2 regions of the Solibacillus sp. FSL W7-1472 genome follow, and region 2 is predicted to be linked to the other one. Evidence: a T-box and tRNA genes for the amino acid it is inferred to sense, from the RefSeq annotation. Region 2 holds a T-box; the other holds one or more tRNA genes.

Region 1 (8,163 bases), 1.8 Mb from region 2:
TTACGAAAATTATCGGGAGGAAAATGCTGAGCCTGTTAAGTTTGATATTGAAAGATTGCAAGAAATGGGCATTAATATCATTCCAAAAGAGATTGCGCTTATTGAAAATGGAACAGTACGTCATGATGCGGTAAATCTCGCTGAATGGCTTTTTGAATATACAGTAAAGAAAAGACAAACGATGCAAGAATAGTAGTATGAAACAAACACTACATAGGTTGCTAGGAAAGGGGGAGCGAATCCATGTCATTTGCATCTGAAACAAAGAAAGAACTGACGCAAGTAGAAGCAGGTGATAGTAGTTTAAAGGCAGAAGTTTCTGCTCTTATACGGATGAACGGTTCGTTAAGTTTTGCGAATCGCCAATTAAGCTTAGACGTACAGACAGAAAATGCGGCAATCGCACGTCGGCTTTATACAATTGTAAAAAAGCTTTATCCATATAATGTAGAGTTGCTTGTTCGAAAGAAGATGCGTCTTAAAAAGAACAATGTGTATATATGCCGTGTACGGGAAGGTGCGCGGGAAATTCTTGCGGATTTAGAAATTGTCTCAAATTCATTTGAGTTTAATCATACAATCGCCAAATCAATCATACCGAAAGAAAATGAACGCCGTGCCTATTTACGTGGAGCCTTTTTGGCAGGAGGATCGGTTAACAATCCGGAAACCTCTTCCTACCATTTGGAGATTTATTCTTTATATAAGGAGCACGGGGAAGCGTTGGCAGAGCTCATGAACCGCTATGATCTAAATGCGAAAACAATTGAACGGAAAAAAGGCTTTGTCACGTATTTAAAAGAAGCTGAGAAGATTTCGGATTTTATGAATTTAGTCGGTGCTGTTCAGGCGATGCTGAAGTTTGAAGATGTTCGGATTATTAGGGATATGCGGAACAGTGTAAACCGTATCGTAAACTGTGAAACGGCCAACTTAAATAAAACAATTGGCGCTGCATTGAGGCAAGTGGAAAATATCCGCTATATCGATAATGCGGTAGGGCTTGATCAGCTGCCGGAAAAACTGAGGGAAATTGCACGTCTTCGTGTAGAATATCAGGACGTGACATTAAAAGAGCTCGGTGAAATGGTTTCAACTGGCGTTGTCAGTAAATCAGGTGTCAATCATCGTCTGCGCAAAATCGATGAAATCGCGGATGCGCTCCGTCGTGGAGAGAATATTTAAATCCACTTGCGCTTATGGAGCACATACGTCATGGCGTAATAGAAAAAATTGGTAACGATTTCATAAAAGATGTTTCCAATTGTTGTTCTTTTCGGACAATTTCGTTAAGATAAACATAGAAGCGATGAACGGTTGTGAAAGGGAGTATTTCAAGATGATTGAAAAACAAGTAGAAGTAAAGTTAAAATCGGGCTTACAAGCAAGACAGGCGGCTTTGTTCGTCCAAGAGGCGAATCGTTATAAAGCAGACGTCTATTTACAAAAGGATACGAAAAAAGTGAATGCGAAGTCGATCATGGGCATTATGAGCCTTGCCGTTGCAAAAGGCACGGTTGTCACATTATGGGCAGACGGCCATGACGAAGAAAAAGCAATCAACGCATTACAACTACTTATTGAAAAAGCGGATTAAGACAAAAGCACAGCCAGTTCAGTTTATATGAACGGCTGTGCCTTATTTTTTAAAATACAAAAAAGCATACAAGATGAATCTTGTATGCTCGAATGGATCGATTATTTTAATTGGTTACGCTCATAAATTTTATCGATAAGACCGTATTCCAATGCTTGCTCTGCAGACATGAAGTTGTCACGATCTGTGTCGCGTGCTAACGTTTCGTAATCTTGGCCACTGTTTTCAGCCATGATGCGGTTTAGTTTTTCACGTAAGTGTAAAATACGTTTTGCAGCGATTTCGATTTCTGTTGCTTGACCTTGTGCACCGCCAAGTGGTTGGTGAATCATTACTTCTGCGTTTGGTAAAGAAACACGTTTGCCTTTTGCACCAGCAGAAAGCAGGAATGCACCCATTGATGCAGCCATACCGATACAGATTGTTGATACATCAGGTTTGATGAAGTTCATCGTATCGTAGATCGCCATACCTGAAGTGATAGAGCCACCTGGTGAGTTGATATATAGGTAGATATCTTTATCTGGATCTTCAGCTTCTAAAAATAATAGCTGTGCTACGATTGAGTTCGCAACATTGTCGTCAATCCCACTACCTAATAAAATGATGCGGTCTTTAAGTAAACGTGAATAAATGTCATATGCACGCTCGCCGCGGTTTGTTTGTTCAATAACTGTAGGAATTAAGTTCATTGAAAAATCCTCCCTTTGTTAAAGCTTATATTCGATTACTTTTGCTGAAAATGACAAATATTTCAGCTGTAAACCTATCATACACGTATTAGTCAGTTATGGTCAAATATAAACTCTGATTTTTACAGTTGAAAATAAGGTGTTCCATCTGTATAATGAAAAAAGTTGCACATATTATTATTTATATGTCCTCGTGGTGTAATGGATAACACTTCAGATTCCGGTTCTGAGGCTGGGGGTTCGATTCCCTCCGAGGGCGCTTTCTTTTTAAAGATTATTACTGATCTATATAGAGTTAAAATAATCTTTCTCTTCCATTTTTCTACAGTTTATTTTTGGCGCTACACTATAAATTTCCTAAACCATTCTAATTTAAACGCTCTTCCTATAAAAAATAAAATTCTTTATTAAAAATCACAATTTATACTTGAATTATATGTGAAAAATTAGTACATTATTAAATGTTGTGTTTTCACAAAACTAGTTAGATAGACTATATTATCATGTCCTTTAGGGGGCACCATTTTACTGTTTTAATATACGTTTCAATATCAATTGCAAAAAATCATCTGAGGTTTTTTTGCAATAGAGAATGAAGTTTTATTAGGATAAAAAGAATCACTGTACCGGTTCTTTTTATCCTTCATTCGTTCTCTACCTAAAAATAATAATTCAAGGCTGCATCAGAGGGAGTTCCTCTTGTGCAGTCTTTTTTGTTTTGAATAAAAATTACCTATCTAATTGACATATATTTTAAATAACAGGGAATATATGTAATGGAATTAGAGTCCTTTTGAAGAGGGAAATACAATAATGAAATAGTAATAGAGTGAATAAATATTAAAATATATGCAAATATACCGTTAATTTTGTTATAATAATTCATCATACTGCAATAATAATCAATTTTTTAAAAATTAAATGTTGTATATTAATTGCGGAATTAATATAATTGAACATGTTATTAACAAAAAAACTACTACATCCAGGAGGATATTCATAATGAGTACTAGAAAACTATTTAAATGGGCAGCACCTTTAGCTGCAGCTTCAATGATTTTAACAGCATGTGGAGCGGACGAATCGACATCTACAGGGGATAAAGAATATAAGAAAATTGTTGCAGGTACGGAAGCTACATATGCACCATTTGAATACTTAGATGATAAAGGAAATGTTGTCGGCTTAGATTCAGAGATTTTAGCAGCGATCGGCGAAGAGATGGGCATTGAAACAGAAGTGAAAAATGTAGGCTGGGACTCAATGATGAGCCAAGTAACAACTGGTGAAGTGGATATGGGCGCAGCGGCTATTACAATTACAGATGAGCGTAAAGAATCATATGACTTTACAGATCCTTACTATGAAGCGACTTTACTGATCGTGACAAAAGAAGGATCGACAGTTGCATCGCTGGAAGATATTAAAGACAAAAAAATTGCAGTACAGATTAATACAACAGGCCACATCGCAGCACAGGAATTGCAAGGCGTTGCAAGCTCAAAAATTTTAGCATATGAAAACTTCTCTGTTGCGTTAACAGAAGTGCTGACAGGTGCTGCTGATGCCGCAATCGGTGATAATGCAGTAATTTTAGATTACCTTGAAAACAATCCTGATTCAGGCTTAAGAGCGGTAGAGGATACTTCATTTGAGAAAGACTACTTCGGCTTTATGGTGAAAAAGGGCAATAAAGAGCTATTGGACATTTTAAATGAAGGACTTCAAAAAATTAAAGACAATGGCAAGTTAGCTGAAATTACAGGTACGGAAATCGAATAAGCTTTATTTTAATTTATTGGAGGGTTTCAGATGGATTTTTTTGATTTTTTCCGTTGGGATATAATCTGGAACTACCGTGAACTATATGCAAAAGGACTTTGGGCGACTATTGTTTTAACAGCATGTGGTTATATTGGTGGTATCATATTCGGTCTAGTTTTAGGATTAGGCCAAGTTTCAACAAAAAAATGGATTTACTGGCCGGCTAAAATTTATGTCGACGTATTCCGTGGTACGCCAATGCTCGTACAATTATTATTAATTCACTTAGCTGTTATTCCAACTATTTTTGGAACATCGCAAGGTTGGTGGGTATCGGGTATTGTCGGTCTGATTTTAAACAGTGCCGCATACAATGCAGAAATTTTCCGTGCAGGGATCCAGTCGATTGACAAAGGGCAAATGGAAGCTGCAAGATCATTAGGGTTAACACAGGGCCAGGCGATGCGCAAAGTTATTTTACCGCAGGCGTTCCGTCGTATGATTCCGCCATTAGGGAATGAATTTATCGCATTGTTAAAGGATTCTTCACTTGTAACGGTAATCGCCGGGGCCGAGATTTTATATGTAAGTAAAGTAGTAGCCGGAACGTATCAGCGTTTCTGGGAGCCTTATTTATTCGCAGCGTTCCTATACCTTGTATTGACGTATGCTGTAACGAAGCTTATTGCATTTATCGAAAAACGAGTTGATATTAATTACAACCCACGTAAGAAAAAGGAGCGCGCGTAAATGATTAAAGTAGAAAACTTACACAAGCATTTTGGCAAGCTCGAAGTGTTAAAAGGAATCGATTATGAAGTACATGAAAAGGAAGTAGTTTGTGTCATCGGGCCATCTGGTTCTGGGAAATCAACGTTTCTTCGCTGCATGAATTTGCTGGAGGAAGTAACGGATGGTGCGATTTATATTCAAGGTGTCAAAATCAATGATCCGAAAACAAACATTAACGATATCCGTACAGAAGTGGGGATGGTGTTCCAACAGTTCAACCTATTCCCGCATATGTCGGTCATCAATAATATTACAATGGCGCCAATGCAAATTCGCCAACTGAACAAAGCCGATGCCGAAAAATTGGCACTCGAGCTATTGGATAAGGTCGGTTTGCGTGAAAAAGCAGATAACTATCCGCAGCAATTATCAGGCGGTCAGCAGCAGCGTGTCGCGATTGCCCGCGCATTAGCGATGAAGCCGAAAGTAATGCTGTTTGATGAACCAACGTCAGCCCTTGACCCCGAAATGGTAAAAGAGGTTTTGGAAGTAATGAAAAACCTTGCTAAAGAAGGCATGACAATGGTTGTCGTAACACATGAAATGGGCTTCGCACGTGAAGTAGGTGACCGTGTCCTGTTTATGGATGGCGGCTATATCGTAGAGCAGGGCCACCCGGATGAAGTATTCGGCAACCCGCAAAACGAACGTACAAAAGCCTTTTTAGGAAAAGTATTATAAATGTAGGTAAACTATCTTCTATTATGATGCGTAGTAGAAGGTAGTTTTTTATATTGCGTCTTACTAAATTGAGAAGAATGCACATATATTTAAAACGCGTTGATTGGAATGTAGGGGAGGCGACTCCTGCGGGAACAGCACGAGCGAGAGACTACAGGCTCGAGCCGTGCCCGCGGAAAGCGTCCGACCCGAAATGGAAATCAACACTATATGAGTAGTGGAGATTTTAGTAGCATAAATTGTTTAGGGATCTTTATAACCTAAACTATCAGAATATTTAGAATTACATATTGTGTGGCACTACTAAAAAATGTATAATCTTAACAAAAATAGAGGGGGTTTTATAATGTTCAAAACAAAGAAGTTTTTCATAACGATGCTGCTAATGGCATTAACAATCATTTTAGCCGCATGCGGTACAGCGGATGATGAAACATCAGGAAGCGCAACATCCGGAGAAGGTGGCGGTAAAAAGCTGTTAGTAGGAACGGAAGCAACATTTGCCCCATTTGAATCAATGAATGACAAAGGTGAAATTGTTGGAATCGATGTAGATATTATGAAGGCTATCGGAGAAGAAATCGGTTCAGAAGTAGAATTCCGAAATGTCGGTTGGGAGCCGGTATTCCAGCAAATTACGAACGGTGAACTGGACTTAGGTGCATCAGGCATTACCATTACAGATGAGCGTAAAGAGACGTATGATTTCACAGATCCATATTATGAAGCATCATTAATGATTGTTGTGAAAGAAGATTCACCAATCAAAACATTGGATGAATTGAAAGATCAAAAAGTATCTGTTCAAATTAATACAACAGGGCATATTGCAGCACAAAACCTGCAAGGAAAATCAAGTTCAAAAATTTTAGCGTATGAAAACCAGCCGATAGCATTCCAGGAAGTAATCAATGGTGCAACAGCAGCGGCGTTTGGCGATAATGCGGTTGTTATCGAGTACTTAAAGAACAATCCGGATTCAGGACTAAAAGCGATTGAATCGGATCAGTTTGAAAAAGAATATTACGGCTTCATGGTGAAAAAGGGGAACACTGAGTTACTGAACCGTTTAAATGAAGGCCTAGCGAAGATTAAAGAAAACGGTAAGTTAGAAGAAATTACAGGGCAGAAGATCGATTAATTTATAAGTGAAAAATATGATAAACCCGGTATTTTGAAACTTAAACTTTATGAATTGATTGGAGTGCAGGGGCGACTCCTAGGGAAATAGCGTGACGCCTGAGACTTAGGAACAAAAGCTTAGAGCGCCACGTCCTGTGGCAACGCTATTGTGACCAACATCGTGTTGGTCTCACGCCACGCCCCTGGAAAGCGTCCCCGGAACGGAAATCAATTCTAGGGTAAGCAGAAACACCTCAATTTTCTCCCAGAGAAAATTGAGGTGTTTCGTTTTGTTCAAGTTTATAAGGACTATATTAGAAAATTCTTTAACCGTATCGCTCTGGAAAATAAATTTGCGTCCCTCCCCATTTTCGTTGAGGGGTTTTTGTATTGATTTAAACATTGTTGAAAAATTGCGTCACAATATCTTTTATCGTAGCCACTTGCATAACAAGCATCGTGGTGCAGACAGCAATTATCGACTGCATTCGTTGGTGCACCAGGTCCGCTGCAACCAGGTCCACAGTAACGGTAACCAGGGAAGCAGAACCCCATTGCAGGACGTCTCATGATCCCACCTCCTTCTACTAGATACCATATAGTATGTTCACCTAATAAGAAGAGGAGGGCAAACCTATTGATTTCATCATAAAAACCTTTACTTTACACTAGCAGACTTAACGGGTGAAACCGAAGATTCGGCTACCTTCAATATTGCATTAACAAGGACATCGGCACCCTTTGAACATTCTTCGTAGGAAGTATATTCATCTTCCCGGTGACTATAGCCTTTCGCACTTGGAACAAAAATCATTGTAGAAGGAATATATCCTGCGATAAATTGAGCATCGTGGCCGGCACCGCTGAACATATGATGGCGTGAATAGCCCAGTTCATCTGTACTTGCTGCTACAGCATGGACAACTTCCGGTGCGAAATAGACCGTATCCCGGCTCCATAGTTTTTGGTAGCTCAGTTCGCAGTTTTCGATTTCTTTAGGAAGGTCAAAAATAATTTGTTCCACTTGCTGGATGACTGTAGGGTCTTGGTGGCGGGACTCCAACGAGAAAGTTACATTACTCGGGATGACCGTATGAATATTCGGGTAGGCATTGATACGTCCGATTGTATAAACAAGATCTTCAGGAAGTTGTTTTAATTTATTTTGCAGGATGGAAATGATCTGCATCGCGGCAAACATACTGTCTTTACGCATGGAAATAGGGGTAGTGCCCGCATGGTTCGATTCACCGGTTAATGTAATGTCATAGCAAACCATGCCAAGAACGCCTTCTACGACTCCGATTTCTTTTTTATAATGCTCCAAAACTGGACCTTGCTCAATATGAAGCTCCAAATAGGCATGCGCTTCGGTTAGACGGTTTGCGATATCGCCTTCATAGCCGCTTTCTTTCAAGGCTTGTTCAAATGTTACCCCTTTTCGATCCGTCGAAGCGAGCATCTTTTCCTTATCGAATTTCCCTGAAAGAACACCTGAAGCCATTAAGGACGGTT
Region 2 (8,163 bases):
TCCTCTATATTTCTCGACGCTGTTTCCACTGCTTCTTTTAATACATCCTTCAATAAAATGACTCTGCCTTTACGTGTGGACATCTTTTTCCCATCTTTCAACATCATTCCAAATGGTACATGTTTCAGATTTCCCGACCATGGATAGCCCATTTTTGAGATAACTTGAAATACTTGTTTGAAATGCAGTGTTTGCTCATTCCCTACCACATAGAAAACTTGGGATGGTTCATATTGCGCCTGTCTATAAAAAGCTGCGGCTAAATCACGGGTAGCATATAATGTTGCACCATCCTGTTTTGTTATTAAACAAGGTGGCATATCTTCAAGCTCAACAACATTCGCACCATCCGACTCTGTGAGTAATTGCTTCTTTTTTAATTCATCAACAACAGACTGCATTTTTTCATTATAAAAAGCTTCCCCTTCATACGTATCAAACTGAATATGAAGCTGCTCGTAGATTTGCTTAAATTCTTCTAAGGAGGCACTTTTAAACCAGGTCCATAATGCCATTGCCTGTGGATCATTATCTTCGAGCGCTTTAAATGCCGATCTTGCTTCCTCATTTAAGGATTCATTTGTTTCTGCCTCATCATGGAACTTCACGTATAGCTTCAAAAGTTCTTCAATAGATGATTGTTGAACACGTTCTTTTTCTCCCCACAATTGGAATGCCACAAGCAATTTACCGAATTGGGTACCCCAGTCGCCAAGATGATTTATCCGAATGACATTGTATCCGTTCTTTTCTGCAATATTTGCAAGAGCATTTCCAATGACCGTAGAACGAAGATGCCCCATTGAGAATGGCTTTGCAATATTCGGTGATGAAAAATCAATCACGATATTCTTCTGCTGTATTTCTTGTTGTCCATATGATTCGTGAGCGATCATAATTTTGGCCATGACGTCTCTTGTCACCTGTAACTTATTTAAAAATAAATTTATATAGCCTCCAACAACATGAACTTCCTGAATAAAATCACTTTTAATATTGTCGCCTATTTCTATAGCGATAACATTTGGGGCTTTCTTTAATGATTTAGCAAGCGTAAAGCATGGGAAAGCTATATCCCCTAAATGCTGATACTTTGGCCTTTCTAATAGTTGTTCAATTTCGATATTTGTTATTATTTTCTGCGGCACAGCATCTTGAATAATTGATGCAATTTTTTTATACATATTATCTCCTCCCAATATAAAAAGCCCCCGTCTCAAAAATAGAGACGAGAGCTTCAAATTCCCGTGGTACCACTCTAGTTGCCACAAATTGTGACCACTTTCCATTAATAACGAGGTGACTCCCCGGCAGGTCCTACTTATGTTCAGACTGCTTCTCCAAAGTGCGCTTCATTTACATATTTTGCACCAGGCTCTCACCAATCCCCAGCTCGCTTACCAAAAAAATTGTAAATTACTGTCTTTTTCATCGAATTTAAATTTACTGAATTATATCCATTAAGGATAATCAATGTCAATATAAATTGTATGCAAATTTAATTACTAAATAATCGTTGTTATTAGATAATCTGAGGTGGATATTAGTCAATTGCGACTATATTTTAGAAAATTACCGGAAATATAGGCAGTATGCTAAGTTTTTCAGTTACTAAGGGGGCTTTCAAATATCTGGAATTACCTTTATTGGAACAGTTGACACGTTTATTAGAAGATGCTTATGACATATTAGAACAACCGGACGCTTTATTCGACAATCTTGACCACTTATTTGAACAACTGACAACTATATTAGAAAATAAGTTTTTTATTAGAAGATTTTAAAATATATTAGAACAATACTCAAGTTTATTAGATAATAAATTCACTCTGATCGCAACGCATAAAAAAACTACTGAAATCATTGTCTCAGTAGTTTTAGTTCAGTAAGCCTTTAGCAGCGGCATAACTTATATTTATTCATTTCCCTTAGTTTCAGGGATGCTTGAGAAAAATTTGCGTCCAATATAAGTTTGGACAATTAAGAATAACCCTCCGACTGCCCAGTACAGTGGGAGTGCAGCCATCGAAGACAATGAAATAATGACAATCATAATCGGCGATACGTAAATCATCAGTTTCATTTGATTCTTCTGAGCTTCTGGTACGGTTTGAAGCGAGACTTTCGCTTGTACAAAATATACGACACCTGCGATTGCAGTCATCCAAATATCCGTAGAGCCAAGGTCAAACCATAGGAATGAATGTGTTTTAATTTCAGCTGAATATAAAATCGCATAGTATAAGCCCATAATAATCGGCATTTGTATAAGCGCTGGCAGGCAGCCCATATTTAACGGATTAATATTATGTTCTTTGTAGAGCGACATCATTTCCTGCTGAACTGTCATTCTTTCTTCCGGAGTTTTTGCTGCTTTTAAACGTGTCTGGATATCCTCCATTTGCGGGCGGACAAAATCCATTTTCACTTTCATTGTAGCTTGACTGCGGTAAGTTTTAAGCATAAACGGCATTAGTACGAGACGAATAATTAAAATAATAGCAATAATAGCCAAACCATAGCTGCCGTTAAATAATTCACCAAATGTGTTTAGTGTCCAATCCATCGGACGTACAAATGTTGAATAGAAGAAGCCTTCTTTGTTCTCAACACTCTCACAACCTGCCAGTAAAAGTGGAACGGTTAGAAGGAAAACACTAAGTTTTAAGTTTTTCATAGTTCACCTGCTCAACAATCTTGTAATTCGTTTATATCTTAAAATATTTTTCAAAAAAAGAACAGTAATTACTCTTATAAATATTAAGTATTTTTAATATGAACGCAATAAAAATTAATATTTTTTACACTTGCACTCCCAGATCTCCGGTGTTATGCGGTTTAGGAGACATATTTATACATGTATTCATCCGTATCGCATTCCCTACTTCTTTAACAGGCTTCCTAAAATTTCATTGTTATGTGTTCCTGCATGTACTCCGACTGTCCCATACGAAGCTTTGAAGAGATTGGACTTAATCGGACATGCAATTTGTTTTTGGGTTGTTCCATCCGGCTTTGCTATTTCCACAAACATATCCCGGTCCTTGAAAAGCGGGTGTGCAACCGTTTCTTCAAAGGTCAATACCGGTTCAACACAAGCATCCACTTCGAAGAAAATAGAGTGCCATTCATCAAGCGTCTTTTGCAGGAAAATACTTTGCAGCTGTTCTTTCATCTTTGCAATATCTTCCGGTTTATTACTCATCGCTAATGGAAGTAAATCCGGATGACCGATTGCCTGACATAACTGCTGTCTGAATTTCGGTTCAAGACTGCCGACAGAAAGGTACCGACCATCCAGCGTTTCATAATAACCATATAACGAGCCGCCGTTTAGGATCAGCTCTTCACGTGGCAGCGGTTTTCCTTCTGCTAAATAATCCTGGGCAAATAAGGCATTTAGCGTTAATGCGCAGTCCGTCATACTAATATCAAGATGCTGCCCTACCCCCGTTTTATCCCGATAAATGACAGCCGATAAAATACCGATCACTGCATGCATTGATCCACCTGCCAAGTCGGCCACCTGAAAACCTATATTTGCCGGGCCATTTTCTTTCGTGCCGGAGTAGCCTTGCACTCCCGACAAGGATATATAATTAATATCATGCCCGCCACGCTCACGATATAGACCTGTTTGACCATAGCCTGTAATGGAACAGTAAATTAAGCCAGGATTGATGGCTTTAAGCGTTTCATAATCGAGACCAAGGCGCGCCATCACGCCAGGCCGGAACTGCTCAACTACAATATCATATTTCTGCTCCTTTAAAAGCTCCTTTAGCGATTTGACTACTTCCGGAGACTTCAAATCGACCGCCAGCGACTTTTTAGAACGCTGCAAATAATCATTCGGCCCCCATTGCTTCCCTTCTTCTACCGGTTTGGTAACATGAACAACTTCCGCTCCAAGATCCGCCAGCATCATCGTCGCAAACGGGCCTGGCAATAATGTGGAGAAATCCAGCACTTTTAATCCTTTTAACAGCATAAATCTTTCATCCTTCCATATTAAATTAAAGGCCGTACTGAAAGCTGAACTTTCAACACGGCCCCCAAATGTTCCATTTATTGATTTGTGACTGGCTTCAAAAAATTTGGAGGGCGCTTTTCAAAGAACGCGCGGATGCCTTCATTTACTTCCCCTGTAGTAAATGTTTTCGCGAAGGCTTCCCGTTCTACTAATAACCCTTGTTCTAACGGCAATTCTTCCGCGGCTAAAATACTCTTTTTAATGAGGCCGATTGCTCCAATGGCACTTTGAGCAAGCGATGTTGCAAATGCGATTGCTTTTTCTTCCATTTCTTCCGGAGCTGCCGCTTCTGTAATTAAGCCGATTGCTGCTGCTTCCTCTGCTTTTAAACGTTTGCTTAAATACATTAATTCGCGCGCTTTTGCTCCGCCTACTAATCTCGTCATACGCTGTGTACCGCCAGCACCAGGCAATAATCCCAATGATGCTTCCGTTAATCCGATTGTGCCGCCACCCATTATACGGAAGTCGCATGCAAGCACGAATTCACAGCCACCGCCTAATACATGACCATTAATTGCGGCAATAGTTGGTACCCGCAATGCTTCCAACCGGTTGAAAATACCCTGCACATGTTTTGAACTTTCAGCAAAATCCACGTTTTCATCAGAGCTGCCCATTGTACCCAGGTCTGCACCTGCAATAAAGATTTTCGGGTTGGCCGATTTGAACACAATGGCCCGGATTGCCGGATTTTTTTCGACTTCCTCAATTTAGTTGCACTAAGTCCTGCTGAATTCCTGCATTTAATGTATTGGCAGGCGGATTATTAATTGTTACAACATGTACACCGTAGTCAAGCTTCTCTATCGTCATTGTTTCAAGGTTCATCCGTTATCCTCCTTATCTTGGGGCCATGCGAATCGCTCCATCGAGTCGAATTGTTTCACCATTTAACATTGGATTTTCAAAAATGGCCGTTACTAAATGGGCATATTCATCCGCTTCCCCTAAACGGGACGGGAATGGAATTTGTTTTCCTAACGCTTCCTTAACTGCTTGAGGCGCACTGTTCATTAAAGGTGTATCGAAAATTCCCGGTGCAATTGTCATAACGCGGATGCCATAGCTAGCCAAGTCCCTTGCGATTGGCAATGTCATTCCTACAATTCCACTTTTGGATGCTGAATAGGCAGCCTGACCGATTTGTCCATCGAACGCCGCGACAGAAGCTGTATTCACAATAACCCCGCGTTCCCCGTGTTCATTCGGTTCATTTGTCATCATGGCAGCTGCAGCTAAACGGATGACATTAAATGTCCCAACTAAATTAACTTGGATAATATAATTAAACTCATCTAATGGGAATACACCTTTTCTGCCCACTACACGAGTTGAAGTACCAAGACCTGCACAATTCACAATACCTTGGATCGAACCGAATTTTTCTACTGCACCGTTAATTGCTGCCTGTACGTCTTCTTCCTTCACAACATTCGTTTTAAAAAATAAACCATTCAATTCATCGGCTATCGCTTGCCCCTTTTCTTCATTTAAGTCCAATATGATAGGATAGCCTCCAGCAGATGCAATCTTTCGTGCAGTTGCTTCTCCTAAACCAGATCCTCCACCAGTCACGATAATTGCCTTTTGGTCAAAATTCATCTATTAACCCCTCCTTATTCCTGTTCAATCATTAACCTATTTGTCATTTAGGGCTACGCAATAAGCGGCTCGTCCATAACGACATAATCTGCGTTCTAGTTCATGTACTGAAGTTTATGAACTCCGACCAGCCGACGCTTCTTATTTAGGCATTGCGTTTTTGTCTAAGTCTTTCAAAGCGGTCTTCAGAATTTTACCTGTTCCGGACTTTGGAATTTCTTCAATGAAAATTATATAATCCGGCACTTTGTATTCGGCAAGTTTCGCTTTGCAGTATTCACGAACATCATCTTCTATTAGCTCGGTGTCTTTCGATACGACATACGCTACCGTTTTTTCACCGAATACCGGGTCCGGTCTGCCGATTACAGAGCATTCTACGACCGCCGGGTGCTGATAGAGCAGCTCCTCTATTTCACGAGGATAAATATTAAACCCGCCACGAATAATGATGTCCTTTTTACGGTCAACGATAAAGTGATAGCCTTCTTCATCACGGTACGCCAAGTCTCCTGTATACAACCAGCCGTCCCTAATCGTATTTGCGGTCTCGTCCGGCTTCTTGTAGTACCCCTTCATCATATTCGGCCCTCTAAATAAGATTTCGCCTACTTCATGATTGGCTACTTCATTGCCTTCCGGATCTACCAGTCTCAAATCGATTCCCGGTAATGGCATCCCGACTGAATTGACTTTTTTCGGTAAGCTTCGGTGTGTTGTCATCAGCATGACCGTACTTTCGGTTAAACCATATCCTTCAGAAATACTGACACCGAACGATTCATTCGTCTTATGCAATAGCTCCGATGGTAAACTTGCCCCACCTGAACCAGCTGTCCGTAATTTTGAGAAGTCCAGTTGCTCTACTAAATGAGGAACCTGGGCAAAAAAGGCATACATTGTCGGCACACCTAAAAATATTGTAATTTCATGTTCGGCAATCGCTTTTAATGTTTCAACCGGGTGGAAACGTTCTTCCAAATAGATTGCACATCCATGAGCTATCGGTGCCAGGAAGCCTTGAAGTTTTGCATAAGCATGGAACAATGGTAATACACATAGGACACGATCACTTGGAACTAACTGGTTGTATACGGCTGCTGTAATCGCCATCCAGTTTAAATTACCGTGTGTTATCATGGCGCCTTTCGGATTACCGGTTGTACCGGAAGTATAGATGATTTGTGCGACGTCAGATTCATGAAGGGGGACAATTTCTGAAATAGAGGCAGATGTATCTAGCTGATGCCATGATAAATATCGTTCATCTACATGATCACCGTAATTAATAATTGTTTTGACTGTTTTGAATTGATCCATTGCGTTTTCGATAACCGGTTTCGCCGTATCTTCAATAATCAACAATTCAACTTCCGAATCGTTTACGATATATGTTACTTCCTGCTCTTTAAATGTAGGGTTGATCGGAACGACCGTACCTCCATTTGCTAAAATAGCAAAATACGTAATAATATATTCCGGACGATTTGTCATCATTAATGCCACATTCGCACCTTTTGTGACACCCTGATCTTTCAATCCTGCAGCGATATTGTAAACTTTATCTTGTAATTCTTTATAAGTAAGTAGAGCTCTTTTGAAGTGGATGACAGGTTGATCTGGCAAACGGGAAGTTGTTGAAGTAAGCAATTCAACAATATTCATAATAGTAACCTCCTACTTTCAAATTTTCGATCAAAGGAAAGGAGGATCCCCCTTTCATGATGAAGAGCAATTGCTTTTAATTAAATACTTACTTTAGAACTGATTACTTCTTTAGAAACGTTTACAATGATGTCATCAGGAATACGGAAGCTTAATGATGACGGGTCATTTTGTACGGCTGGGACAAGTTGCGGAATATCTGCCGCATCAATATTAAACTCGTCGAAGCTGTCCGGTAGATTGACTGTATTTCTTAAGTCAACAATTACATTGATGCACTCTTCCAATGTTTCTTGCGGATTTTCTGCGTTTGGAATAATTCCCAGTGCAGGTGCAAATGCATTCACTTTCGGTAAATACATGCTCGGCATATTTTTCATTACACTCGGCATGAGAACTGCATTTGCCAGCCCATGTGGAATGCCGTATTTCGCGCCATACGTATGGGCTATATTGTGGATTGGGATATTGGCCATCGCCGATTGGAAACTTGTAATAGCCATTGCACTTGCTTGTAGCATATTCGCACGTGCAGCCACATTTTTCCCATCACGCACAGCCGTAGTCAAATTTTCGACAATGATTTTTGCGGCATGCAGTGCAAATGCATCCGAAAAATTCGTTGATTTTGTTGAGAAAAATCCTTCTACAGCATGTGTCAGTGCATCCATACCAGTAAACGCTGTTACTCTTGGCGGTAAACCAACAGTTAAGTCAGGATCTAAAACCGCAATATCAGAACTCAAATACGGATTCATTAAATTGCACTTCAGGTTCAGCATTTCATTGAATACTACTGAAATACTGGAGATTTCAGAACCCGTTCCAGCTGTAGTAGGAATTGAAATATGCGGAATACC

What was found. The T-box of region 2 lies ahead of argS (arginine--tRNA ligase). A T-box ahead of a tRNA ligase gene usually reads a tRNA of that ligase, here a tRNA-Arg.
Region 1: it has a tRNA-Arg gene. The T-box ahead of argS (arginine--tRNA ligase) is inferred to sense a tRNA for this amino acid. The anticodon was not compared.

What each region holds. Positions count from the first base shown of each region.
Region 1 covers NZ_CP150208.1:3,273,084-3,281,246, reverse strand. Annotated here, with positions in the region: gene MKY07_RS16395 (YvcK family protein) at 1-193, shown strand, start outside; gene whiA (DNA-binding protein WhiA) at 244-1,185, shown strand; gene MKY07_RS16385 (HPr family phosphocarrier protein) at 1,340-1,597, shown strand; gene clpP (ATP-dependent Clp endopeptidase proteolytic subunit ClpP) at 1,699-2,289, opposite strand; tRNA gene MKY07_RS16375 (tRNA-Arg) at 2,477-2,548, shown strand; gene MKY07_RS16370 (basic amino acid ABC transporter substrate-binding protein) at 3,292-4,071, shown strand; gene MKY07_RS16365 (amino acid ABC transporter permease) at 4,102-4,803, shown strand; gene MKY07_RS16360 (amino acid ABC transporter ATP-binding protein) at 4,804-5,526, shown strand; gene MKY07_RS16355 (basic amino acid ABC transporter substrate-binding protein) at 5,873-6,667, shown strand; gene MKY07_RS16350 (phospholipase A2 family protein) at 6,958-7,218, opposite strand; gene MKY07_RS16345 (Zn-dependent hydrolase) at 7,307-8,163, opposite strand, start outside.
Region 2 covers NZ_CP150208.1:1,435,366-1,443,528, reverse strand. Annotated here, with positions in the region: gene argS (arginine--tRNA ligase) at 1-1,184, opposite strand, end outside; T-box leader at 1,222-1,441, opposite strand; gene yidC (membrane protein insertase YidC) at 1,916-2,677, opposite strand; gene MKY07_RS07005 (CaiB/BaiF CoA-transferase family protein) at 2,882-3,991, opposite strand; gene MKY07_RS07000 (enoyl-CoA hydratase/isomerase family protein) at 4,069-4,707, opposite strand; gene MKY07_RS06995 (hypothetical protein) at 4,742-4,864, opposite strand; gene MKY07_RS06990 (3-hydroxyacyl-CoA dehydrogenase) at 4,877-5,638, opposite strand; gene MKY07_RS06985 (long-chain-fatty-acid--CoA ligase) at 5,780-7,303, opposite strand; gene MKY07_RS06980 (iron-containing alcohol dehydrogenase) at 7,384-8,163, opposite strand, start outside.